2 regions of the Pseudomonas sp. KH_024_B2 genome follow, and region 2 is predicted to be linked to the other one. Evidence: predicted binding sites of a transcription regulator. Region 2 holds the regulator's gene; the other holds the start of a gene.

The links. Region 2 encodes sigma-54, which starts transcription at its own class of promoters, with help from an activator protein. Its sites were predicted from a motif close to ANTGGCATNNANNTTGCTNT; they were not measured.
Region 1: a site for sigma-54 is predicted at 1,760-1,779, ahead of glnA (glutamate--ammonia ligase). Genes of this name have one in related genera too.

Annotation. Positions count from the first base shown of each region.
Region 1 covers NZ_CM174502.1:321,778-326,733, forward strand. Annotated here, with positions in the region: gene AC3I0A_RS01595 (cupin domain-containing protein) at 1-75, opposite strand, end outside; gene glnA (glutamate--ammonia ligase) at 257-1,663, opposite strand; gene thiI (tRNA uracil 4-sulfurtransferase ThiI) at 1,994-3,448, shown strand; gene typA (translational GTPase TypA) at 3,588-4,956, shown strand, end outside.
Region 2 covers NZ_CM174502.1:4,916,068-4,921,023, reverse strand. Annotated here, with positions in the region: gene ptsN (PTS IIA-like nitrogen regulatory protein PtsN) at 1-5, opposite strand, end outside; gene hpf (ribosome hibernation-promoting factor, HPF/YfiA family) at 18-326, opposite strand; gene AC3I0A_RS22860 (RNA polymerase factor sigma-54) at 446-1,939, opposite strand; gene lptB (LPS export ABC transporter ATP-binding protein) at 2,208-2,933, opposite strand; gene lptA (lipopolysaccharide transport periplasmic protein LptA) at 2,933-3,478, opposite strand; gene lptC (LPS export ABC transporter periplasmic protein LptC) at 3,465-4,037, opposite strand; gene AC3I0A_RS22840 (KdsC family phosphatase) at 4,046-4,570, opposite strand; gene AC3I0A_RS22835 (KpsF/GutQ family sugar-phosphate isomerase) at 4,570-4,956, opposite strand, start outside.

The sequences.
Region 1 (4,956 bases), 1.2 Mb from region 2:
GGTATTGCTGCAGGCCAGTAGGGATAGGCAGGCGAGAGTAACGAGTAAGGTTCCGGGGGCATTTGTTGTTTTCATGGCTCTATCCGTTGAGGTGTGTGGCGTGAGGGCTGTCAGGCTACGTGCACCGCAACGGGATTAATGTCGGATTTGTCTGTGAATGTCTTGGGGTGAGGTCCGAATTCGTGTCAGAAATGGCCCACAAAAAAGGCCTCCCGAAGGAGGCCTCTGTTACGCCGCTTGCGCAAGCGTTACTGGATTAGCAGCTGTAGTACAGCTCGTATTCCAGTGGGTGTACGAAGGTACGAACCTTGATTTCTTCTTCGCTTTTCAGGGCGATGTAAGCATCGATGAAATCGTCGCTGAAAACGCCGCCTTTGGTCAGGAACGCACGACCTTTGTCCAGCTCTTCCAGGGCTTCTTTCAGGCTGCCGCAAACTTGTGGGATCTCTTTCGCCTCTTCAGGCGGCAGGTCATACAGGTTTTTGTCAGCAGCATCGCCTGGGTGAATCTTGTTCTGGATACCGTCCAGGCCGGCCATTACCAGGGCAGCGAAGGCCAGGTACGGGTTGGCTGCTGGATCCGGGAAGCGAGCTTCGATACGGCGAGCGCGAGGGCTGGACACGTAAGGAATACGGATCGAAGCGGAACGGTTGCGAGCCGAGTAGGCCAGCATTACTGGAGCTTCGAAACCTGGGACCAGACGCTTGTAGGAGTTGGTCGACGGGTTGGTGAAGCCGTTCAGTGCCTTACCGTGCTTGATGATGCCGCCGATGAAGAACAGAGCGGTATCGGACAGGCCGGCATAGCCTTCGCCAGCGAAGGTGTTCTTGCCATCTTTGGCGATGGACAGGTGAACGTGCATACCCGAACCGTTGTCGCCGTACAGAGGCTTAGGCATGAAGGTCGCGGTGCGGCCATAAGCGTCGGCTACGTTGTGTACGCAGTACTTCAGGGTCTGAACTTCGTCAGCCTTGGCAACCAGGGTGTTGAACTTCACACCGATTTCGTTCTGGCCGGCAGTCGCCACTTCGTGGTGGTGAACTTCGATGACCAGGCCCATTTCTTCCATGGCGTTGCACATGGAGGTACGGATTTCGTGGTCGTGGTCGAACGGAGGAACCGGGAAGTAGCCGCCTTTGACGCCTGGACGGTGGCCTTTGTTGCCGCCTTCCACGTCCTGGTCAGACATCCACGAACCTTGTTCGGAGAAGATCTTGAACATGGAACCGGAGATGTCGGACTTGAACTTCACTTCGTCGAAGATGAAGAATTCTGGTTCCGGACCTACGAATACGGTGTCGCCGATACCGGTCGACTTCAGGTATTCCTCGGCGCGCTTGGCGATCGCACGTGGGTCACGGTCGTAGCCTTGCATGGTCGAAGGCTCGATCACGTCGCAAACCAGGATCAGGGTCGGCTCTTCGGTGAACGGGTCGAGAACGGCAGTGGAGTCGTCCGGCATCAGGATCATGTCGGAGGCTTCGATGCCTTTCCAGCCAGCGATGGAGGAACCGTCGAACATTTTGCCTTCTTCGAAGAAAGCTTCATCCAGCGCATCGCGAGCCGGCATGGTCACGTGGTGCTGAGTGCCTTTGGTGTCCGTGAAGCGCAGATCAATCCACTTGACGTCATGATCTTTGATGAGTTGAACCGACTTCGACATAGTGTCCTCCGGGTGGCTTCGGGCTTAGTAGTGGATGCCCTTGGAATGTGGGTGATGCCGGCGCGAATACTCTGCCATGGCAACCTGCCTCACAAGGGAGCAAATTGCATGCCAGTGCCCCGAGATGGGTTTTTTGCCCCAAACTCACGCATATAAAGGTGAAAACGGGAAATTCCGTAAAACCAACGCACTGAAATGTAGCTCTGTAAGCCCGCCGCGCCCTGTTTTAGTGCGAGAGCAACCATCTGCATATTAACTGGTTAAACCTTGAGCAATTTCCGCTATAATCCGCGCCCCCCTTTTTCGGCTGGCCCCTCGCGCGCTGTTTTCATGAAACTAATCGTAAAAGTCTTCCCCGAGATCATCATCAAGAGCCGCCCGGTACGGATGCGTTTCATCCGCCAGCTGGCCAAAAACATCCGTGCCGTGCTCCGCGATCTGGACCCGGCTGTGGTGGTGAACGGTGTGTGGGACAACCTCGTGCTGGAAACCCGTGTCAGCGAGCCGAAAGCCTTGAAGGACATGATGGATCGCCTGAGCTGCATGCCGGGCATCGCGCATTTCCTGCAGGTCGATGAATACCCGTTGGGCGACTTCGATGACATCGTCGCCAAGTGCAAACAGCACTTCGGCGATGCCTTGCCGGGCAAGATCTTTTCAGTGCGCTGCAAGCGCGCCGGCAAGCACGAATTCACCTCGATGGAAGTCGAGAAATACGTCGGTAGCCAGCTGCGTCGTCAGTGCGGCGCCGCCGGAATTTCCCTCAAAACGCCTGCAATCGAAGTGCGGATGGAAATTCGCGACCAACGGTTGTTTGTGATTCACAGCCAGCACAACAGCATCGGCGGTTATCCGCTGGGCGCCCTTGAACAGACCCTGGTGTTGATGTCCGGCGGTTTCGATTCGACGGTGGCGGCCTACCAGATCATGCGCCGCGGGCTTATGAGCCATTTCTGTTTCTTCAATCTCGGCGGCCGCGCCCACGAACTGGGCGTGATGGAAGTCGCGCATTTCATCTGGAAGAAGTACGGCAGCTCCCAGCGCGTGCTATTCGTCAGCGTGCCGTTCGAGGAAGTGCTCGGAGAAATTCTCGGTAAAGTCGATAACAGTCATATGGGCGTAGTATTGAAGCGTATGATGTTGCGCGCTGCTTCAAGAATTGCCGACCGGCTGGAAATCGACGCGCTGGTTACCGGTGAGGCGATCTCCCAGGTTTCCAGCCAGACGCTGCCGAATCTGTCGGTGATCGACTGCGTGACCGAGAAGCTGGTGCTGCGCCCGCTGATCGCCAGTCACAAGCAGGACATCATTGATCTGGCCAACGAGATCGGCACTGCCGACTTCGCTAAACATATGCCGGAATATTGCGGGGTGATTTCGGTCAACCCCAAGACCCACGCCAAGCGCAACCGCGTGGAGTACGAAGAACAACAGTTCGATATGGCGGTGCTCGAGCGTGCGCTCGAGAACGCCAAGCTGGTGCCGATCGATCGGGTTATCGATGAATTGGGCCAGGATTTGCAGGTCGAAGAAGTCAGTGAAGCGCTGGCCGGTCAGATCGTGATTGACATCCGTCATCCGGATGCTCAGGAAGACGAGCCGCTGGCGCTGCCTGGCATCGAGGTACAAGCGATGCCGTTTTATGCATTGAACGCTCGTTTCAAGGAACTGGACCCTACTCGCCAGTACCTGCTGTATTGCGACAAAGGCGTGATGAGTCGCCTGCATGCCCACCATTTGCTCAGTGAGGGGCATGCCAATGTGCGCGTTTATCGACCGAGCTAAGAGCCCGGGGCTGTATGCCTGTGGCCTGCGTCACCGGCCCCCCGACGCCGCCGTCAAGCTGTAACGGCAAGGCCTGACTCTACTGTAAATCGCTGCCAAGACTTGTCAGCACACCGAATCCTCTGATCGAGATACACAAGTGATCGAAAATCTACGCAACATCGCCATCATTGCTCACGTTGACCATGGTAAAACCACCCTGGTAGACAAACTCTTGCGTCAATCCGGCACCCTGGAACGCGGCGAGCTCAACGACGAACGCGTGATGGACTCCAACGACCAGGAGAAAGAGCGCGGTATTACCATTCTGGCGAAAAACACCGCCATCAACTGGAACGGCTACCACATCAACATCGTGGACACCCCGGGCCACGCCGACTTCGGCGGCGAAGTTGAACGCGTAATGTCGATGGTTGACTCCGTTCTGCTGCTGGTTGACGCTCAAGACGGCCCTATGCCGCAAACCCGTTTCGTGACCAAGAAGGCTTTCGAAGCCGGCCTGCGTCCAATCGTGGTGATCAACAAGGTTGACCGTCCAGGCGCGCGTCCGGACTGGGTTCTGGACCAGATCTTCGACCTGTTCGATAACCTGGGTGCTACCGAAGAGCAACTCGACTTCCAAGTCGTTTACGCCTCGGCCCTGAACGGTATTGCCGGTCTGGAACACACCGCCATGGCGGAAGACATGACCCCGCTGTACCAGGCCATTGTCGACCACGTTCCTGCTCCACTGGTTGACCGTGACGGTCCGTTCCAGATGCAAATCTCGGCACTGGACTACAACAGCTTCCTGGGTGTTATCGGCGTTGGCCGTATCGCTCGTGGTCGCGTCAAGCCGAACACCCAGGTTGTGGCCATCGACGTTGACGGCAAGCGCCGTAACGGTCGTATCCTCAAGCTGATGGGTCACCACGGTCTGCACCGTATCGACGTTGACGAAGCAGCTGCCGGCGACATCGTCTGCATCAGCGGCTTCGACCAGCTGTTCATCTCCGACACTCTGTGCGACCCATTGAACGTCGAAGCGATGAAGCCGCTGACCGTTGACGAACCAACCGTTTCCATGACCTTCCAGGTAAACGACTCGCCTTTCTGCGGTAAAGAAGGCAAGTTCGTCACCAGCCGTAACATCAAGGAACGTCTGGACAAGGAGCTGCTGTTCAACGTTGCTCTGCGCGTTGAAGAAGGCGACACCGCCGACAAGTTCAAAGTCTCCGGCCGTGGTGAGCTGCACCTCTCGGTACTGATCGAAACCATGCGTCGCGAAGGCTTCGAAATGGGTGTTGGTCGTCCGGAAGTGATCATCCGTCTGGTTGACGGCGTGAAACACGAACCGTACGAAAACGTGACCATCGACCTGCCGGAAGAATCCCAGGGCGCGATCATGGAACAGATCGGTATCCGTAAAGGCGACCTGACCAACATGGTTCCGGATGGCAAAGGCCGCGTTCGCCTTGAGTACAACATCCCGGCTCGTGGTTTGATCGGTTTCCGTAACGAGTTCCTGA
Region 2 (4,956 bases):
ATCATGGGTTGGGAGTGTTAACGACCTGTTGCGCCCTGGAGGACACTTTGGGTCTTTTCCTTATGCTTTTTGAGTTGGCGATCCAGCTTGTCGGTGAGTGCATCGATCGCCGCGTACATGTCTTCATGTTCGGCGTTGGCGACCACTTCATTGCCGGGGATATGCAAGGTAGCTTCGATTTTCTGCTTCAGCTTCTCGACCGTCATCGTGACTTGCACGTTGGTGATCTTGTCGAAATGCCTTTCCAATCGCTCCAGCTTTTCGCCGATGTAGGCGCGCAGAGGTTCGGTCACTTCCAGTTGGTGTCCACTGATGTTGACTTGCATACAGCTTCTCCTTCGTTGCCAGTGCATAAGGCGGCAGGCTGGGTTGCCTGCCACTAGGCTGTGTCCGAAAACTGCCTGCGAGTTTTCGAACGCACCCTGGAACGCTGTGGCGTGGCCCGTTACATCAACCGCTTGCGTTCGCTCGAAGGCGCAATCCCAAGGGATTCACGGTACTTGGCGACGGTGCGGCGGGCTACCTGAATGCCTTGTGCCTCCAGTAAACCAGCGATCTTGCTGTCACTCAACGGCTTTTTCTGATTTTCCGCTGCGACCAGTTTTTTGATGATCGCGCGGATCGCTGTGGACGAGCATTCACCGCCTTCAGAGGTGCTGACGTGGCTGGAAAAAAAGTATTTCAGTTCGTAGATACCCCGTGGGGTATGCATGAATTTCTGGGTGGTGACCCGGGAAATCGTCGATTCGTGCATGCCCACCGCTTCGGCGATGTCATGCAGCACCAGCGGTTTCATCGCCTCATCGCCGTACTCGAGAAAGCCGCGCTGATGCTCGACGATCTGGGTGGCGACTTTCATCAGGGTTTCGTTGCGGCTTTGCAGGCTCTTGATGAACCAGCGGGCTTCCTGCAACTGGTTGCGCATGAAGGTGTTGTCGGCGCTGGTGTCAGCGCGACGCACGAAACCGGCGTACTGCGGGTTGACCCGCAGGCGCGGCACGGATTCCTGATTCAGCTCCACCAGCCAGCGTTCGTTGTCCTTGCGCACGATCACGTCGGGGACGACATACTCGGCTTCACTGGACTCGATTTGCGAGCCCGGGCGCGGGTTGAGGCTTTGCACCAACTCGATGATCTGCCGCAGCTCGTCTTCCTTGAGTTTCATGCGACGCATCAGCTGGCTGTAGTCGCGGCTGCCGAGCAGGTCGATGAAGTCGCTGACCAGGCGTTTGGCCTCGGTCAGCCAAGGGGTCTTGGCGGGCAATTGACGCAGTTGCAGCAACAGGCACTCGCTCAGATTGCGCGCACCGATACCGGCCGGCTCGAATTGCTGGATGCGATGCAGGACGGCTTCAATCTCGTCCAGTTCGATATCCAGCTCCGGGTCGAAGGCTTCGAGGATTTCCTCGAGCGTCTCGTCCAGGTATCCCTGATTGTTGATGCAATCGATCAGGGTCACGCCAATCAGGCGATCGGTGTCGGACATCGGGGCCAGGTTCAGTTGCCAGAGCAAATGGCTCTGCAGGCTCTCACCGGCCGATGTGCGGGTGGTGAAGTCCCATTCGTCGTCATCGTTGCTCGGCAGGCTGCTGGCGCTGGTCTGGTAAACATCTTCCCAGGCAGTATCGACCGGCAGTTCGTTGGGGATGCGCTCGTTCCAGTCACCTTCCTCGAGGTTATCCACCGTTGGGGCGGTTTCCTGATAGGAGGGTTCCTGAATATCGGTATTGGGTTTCTGCTCGACGTTGTCGGCCATAGGGTCGGCGTTATCGAAGTCGTCGCCTTCTTCCTGGCGTTCGAGCATCGGATTGGACTCCAATGCCTCCTGGATTTCCTGTTGCAGGTCCAGGGTCGACAATTGGAGCAGGCGGATGGCCTGTTGCAGCTGCGGTGTCATCGTCAGCTGCTGGCCCATTCTCAAGACAAGCGATGGTTTCATGGCAGGGGCTTAACACCTTATTCGCCGGCGCGCATGCGCCATCCACTACAGGGCGCCGAAGCGCCAAACATAAGCAAATTATATGCCTGAAGCGGGAGTGTTTGCCTAGAGCGCTGTAACAATAAATTTTTATAAGGCTTTATTGAGGTAGCGCTCTGGTGATTGGCTGAACACCTTGGGGCGAGTGTTTGCCTAGAGCACTGTAACAATAAATTTTTATCAGGTTTTATTGCTACCGGCGCTCTGGTGACTAGCCAGTCGCCTCGACTTACAGGCGGAACTCATGGCCCAGATACACTTCCTTGACCAGTTCGTTGGCCAGGATGGTTTCAGAGTCGCCTTCGGCGATCAGTTGGCCGTCGTTGACGATGTAGGCGGTCTCGCAGATATCCAGGGTTTCACGGACGTTGTGGTCGGTGATCAACACGCCGATACCCTTGGCCTTCAGGTGATGAATGATCTGCTTGATGTCACCCACCGAGATCGGGTCCACGCCGGCAAACGGTTCATCGAGCAGGATGAACTTCGGTGCGGTGGCCAGGGCACGGGCGATTTCCACGCGACGGCGTTCGCCGCCGGAGAGGCTCATGCCGAGGTTGTCGCGGATGTGGTGGATGTGGAATTCCTGAAGCAGGCTTTCCAGCTCCTGGCGACGCCCGGCCTTGTCGAGTTCCTTGCGGGTCTCGAGAATGGCCATGATGTTATCGGCAACCGACAGTTTGCGGAAGATCGACGCCTCTTGCGGCAGATAGCCGATACCGGCCCGTGCACGGCCGTGCATCGGCTGGTGGCTGACGTCCAGATCATCGATCAATACCCGACCCTGATCGGCCTGGACCAGCCCGACGATCATGTAGAAGCAGGTGGTCTTGCCGGCACCGTTAGGGCCGAGCAGGCCGACGATCTGACCGCTGTCGATGGACAGGCTAACGTCACGCACGACCTGACGGCTCTTGTAGCTCTTGGCCAGATGCTGAGCTTTCAGAGTTGCCATTACTGGGCCTTTTGCTCGTCGGTTTTCTTTTTCGGCTGGATGACCATGTCGATCCGTGGGCGTGGCGCAGTGACCGAACTACCGGTGGCGCGGCCTGCGTTAGCAACCTGCTTGACGGTGTCGTAGACGATTTTCTCGCCTTCGGTGGTGTTGCCGTCGTTGATCACTTTGGCACGGTCAATCAGCACGACGCGGTTTTGCGCCGCATGGTACTGGATAGTCACCGCATAACCCTGGACGGGTTTCGCGTCGGTTGGCTTTTGCAACTGCTCGAAGTAGGCCAGGTTGCCCACCGAGGTCACAACGTCGATCTCGCCGGCCGGGGTGCGGGTGATGGTCACGGTGTTGCCGGTGACCTTCATCGAGCCCTGGGTGATGATTACATCACCTTTGTAGGTGGCGATACCTTGCTTGTCGTCCAGTTGGGCGTCGTCAGCCTGAATCCGGATAGGTTGCTGGCTATCGTCCGGCAGGGCCCAGGCGCTCACGCTTCCCAGTGCTGCGCCCAGACTGAGCAAAATAGGGAGGGTTTTAACGAGCCTCATACTGTCCTCTTACGTTCGATAGCAGGTGTATCCTGCTTTCTTTCAAATACGCTTTCATTCCGTTACCAGTCGATACGCCACCAGCGCCGTCGATTCTAACGGCTTGCTCGGTCTGCGCATATTCCTTCTGGGGGAATACAGTCATACGACTACTGGTAATGATCGTCGTACGGTTTTTCTCGTCGGTACGCGCAATGCGCACCGAGTCAATCAATTCAACTTCAGTGCCGCCCGGATTGACCTCGCCACGTTCGCTCTGAATGTGCCAAGGGAATGTCGTGCCGCGATACATCTGCAGGTCGGGTTTGGTCAGCAGCGTGATGTCGGTTGCTTTCAGGTGCTCGACCTTGTCGGACGTCATTTCGTACTGCAACTTGCCATCGGGCAGAAACTGCACGCTGTGGGCGTTGATGGCGTAGTAGTCGATAGCGCTTTCGTCGACGACCGCCGTCGGCCGCTCCAGAAAGCGTTCCGGGCTGATGTTCCAGTAGCCAACGGCCGCGAACAGGGCGGCGATGACTCCGAAAATCAAAATGGTGCGAATTTTTTTGCTCAGCATAAAGGGCTCTACAGGTAGGCGGCGTTGGCCGCTTCAAGGCTGCCTTGGGCGCGCAGGATTAACTCGCAGAATTCGCGTGCCGCCCCTTCGCCGCCACGGGCGTGCGTAATGCCGTGTGCATGTTCGCGGACAAAACTGGCAGCGTTGGCGACAGCCATGCCCAAGCCGACGCGACGAATCACTGGCAGGTCGGGCAGATCGTCACCCAGGTAGGCGACTTGTTCATAGCTTAGGTTGAGCTGGGCAAGAAGCTCGTCAAGGACGACCAGTTTGTCTTCGCGGCCTTGATAAAGATGAGGAATGCCGAGATTCTTCGCTCGCCGCTCCACCACCGGGGTCTTGCGGCCGCTGATAATGGCGGTCTGCACGCCCGCGGCCATCAACATTTTGATGCCCTGGCCGTCGAGGGTGTTGAAGGTCTTGAATTCGCTGCCGTCTTCGAGAAAGTACAGGCGGCCATCGGTCAGCACGCCGTCGACGTCGAAAATCGCCAGTTTGATGTTTTTACCGCGTTGCAGCAGGTCCGTGCTCATTACATTACTCCCGCACGCAGCAAGTCGTGCATATTCAAGGCGCCAACCGGGCGATCATCGCTGTCGACCACCACCAGTGCACTGATTTTATGGTCTTCCATGATTTTCAGGGCCTGGGCTGCGAGCATCTCGGCCCGTGCGGTCTTGCCATGAACGGTCATCACTTCATCGATGGTGGCGCTGTGGATGTCAATGGTGCGATCCAGTGTGCGGCGCAAATCGCCGTCCGTGAAGATCCCGGCCAGACGCCCGTCGGCCTCGAGAATCATGGTCATGCCAAGACCTTTGCGGGTCATTTCCATCAAGGCGTCTTTGAGCAGGGTGCCGCGCTGCACTTGAGGCAGCTCCGCGCCCGAATGCATGACGTTTTCCACTTTCAGCAGCAG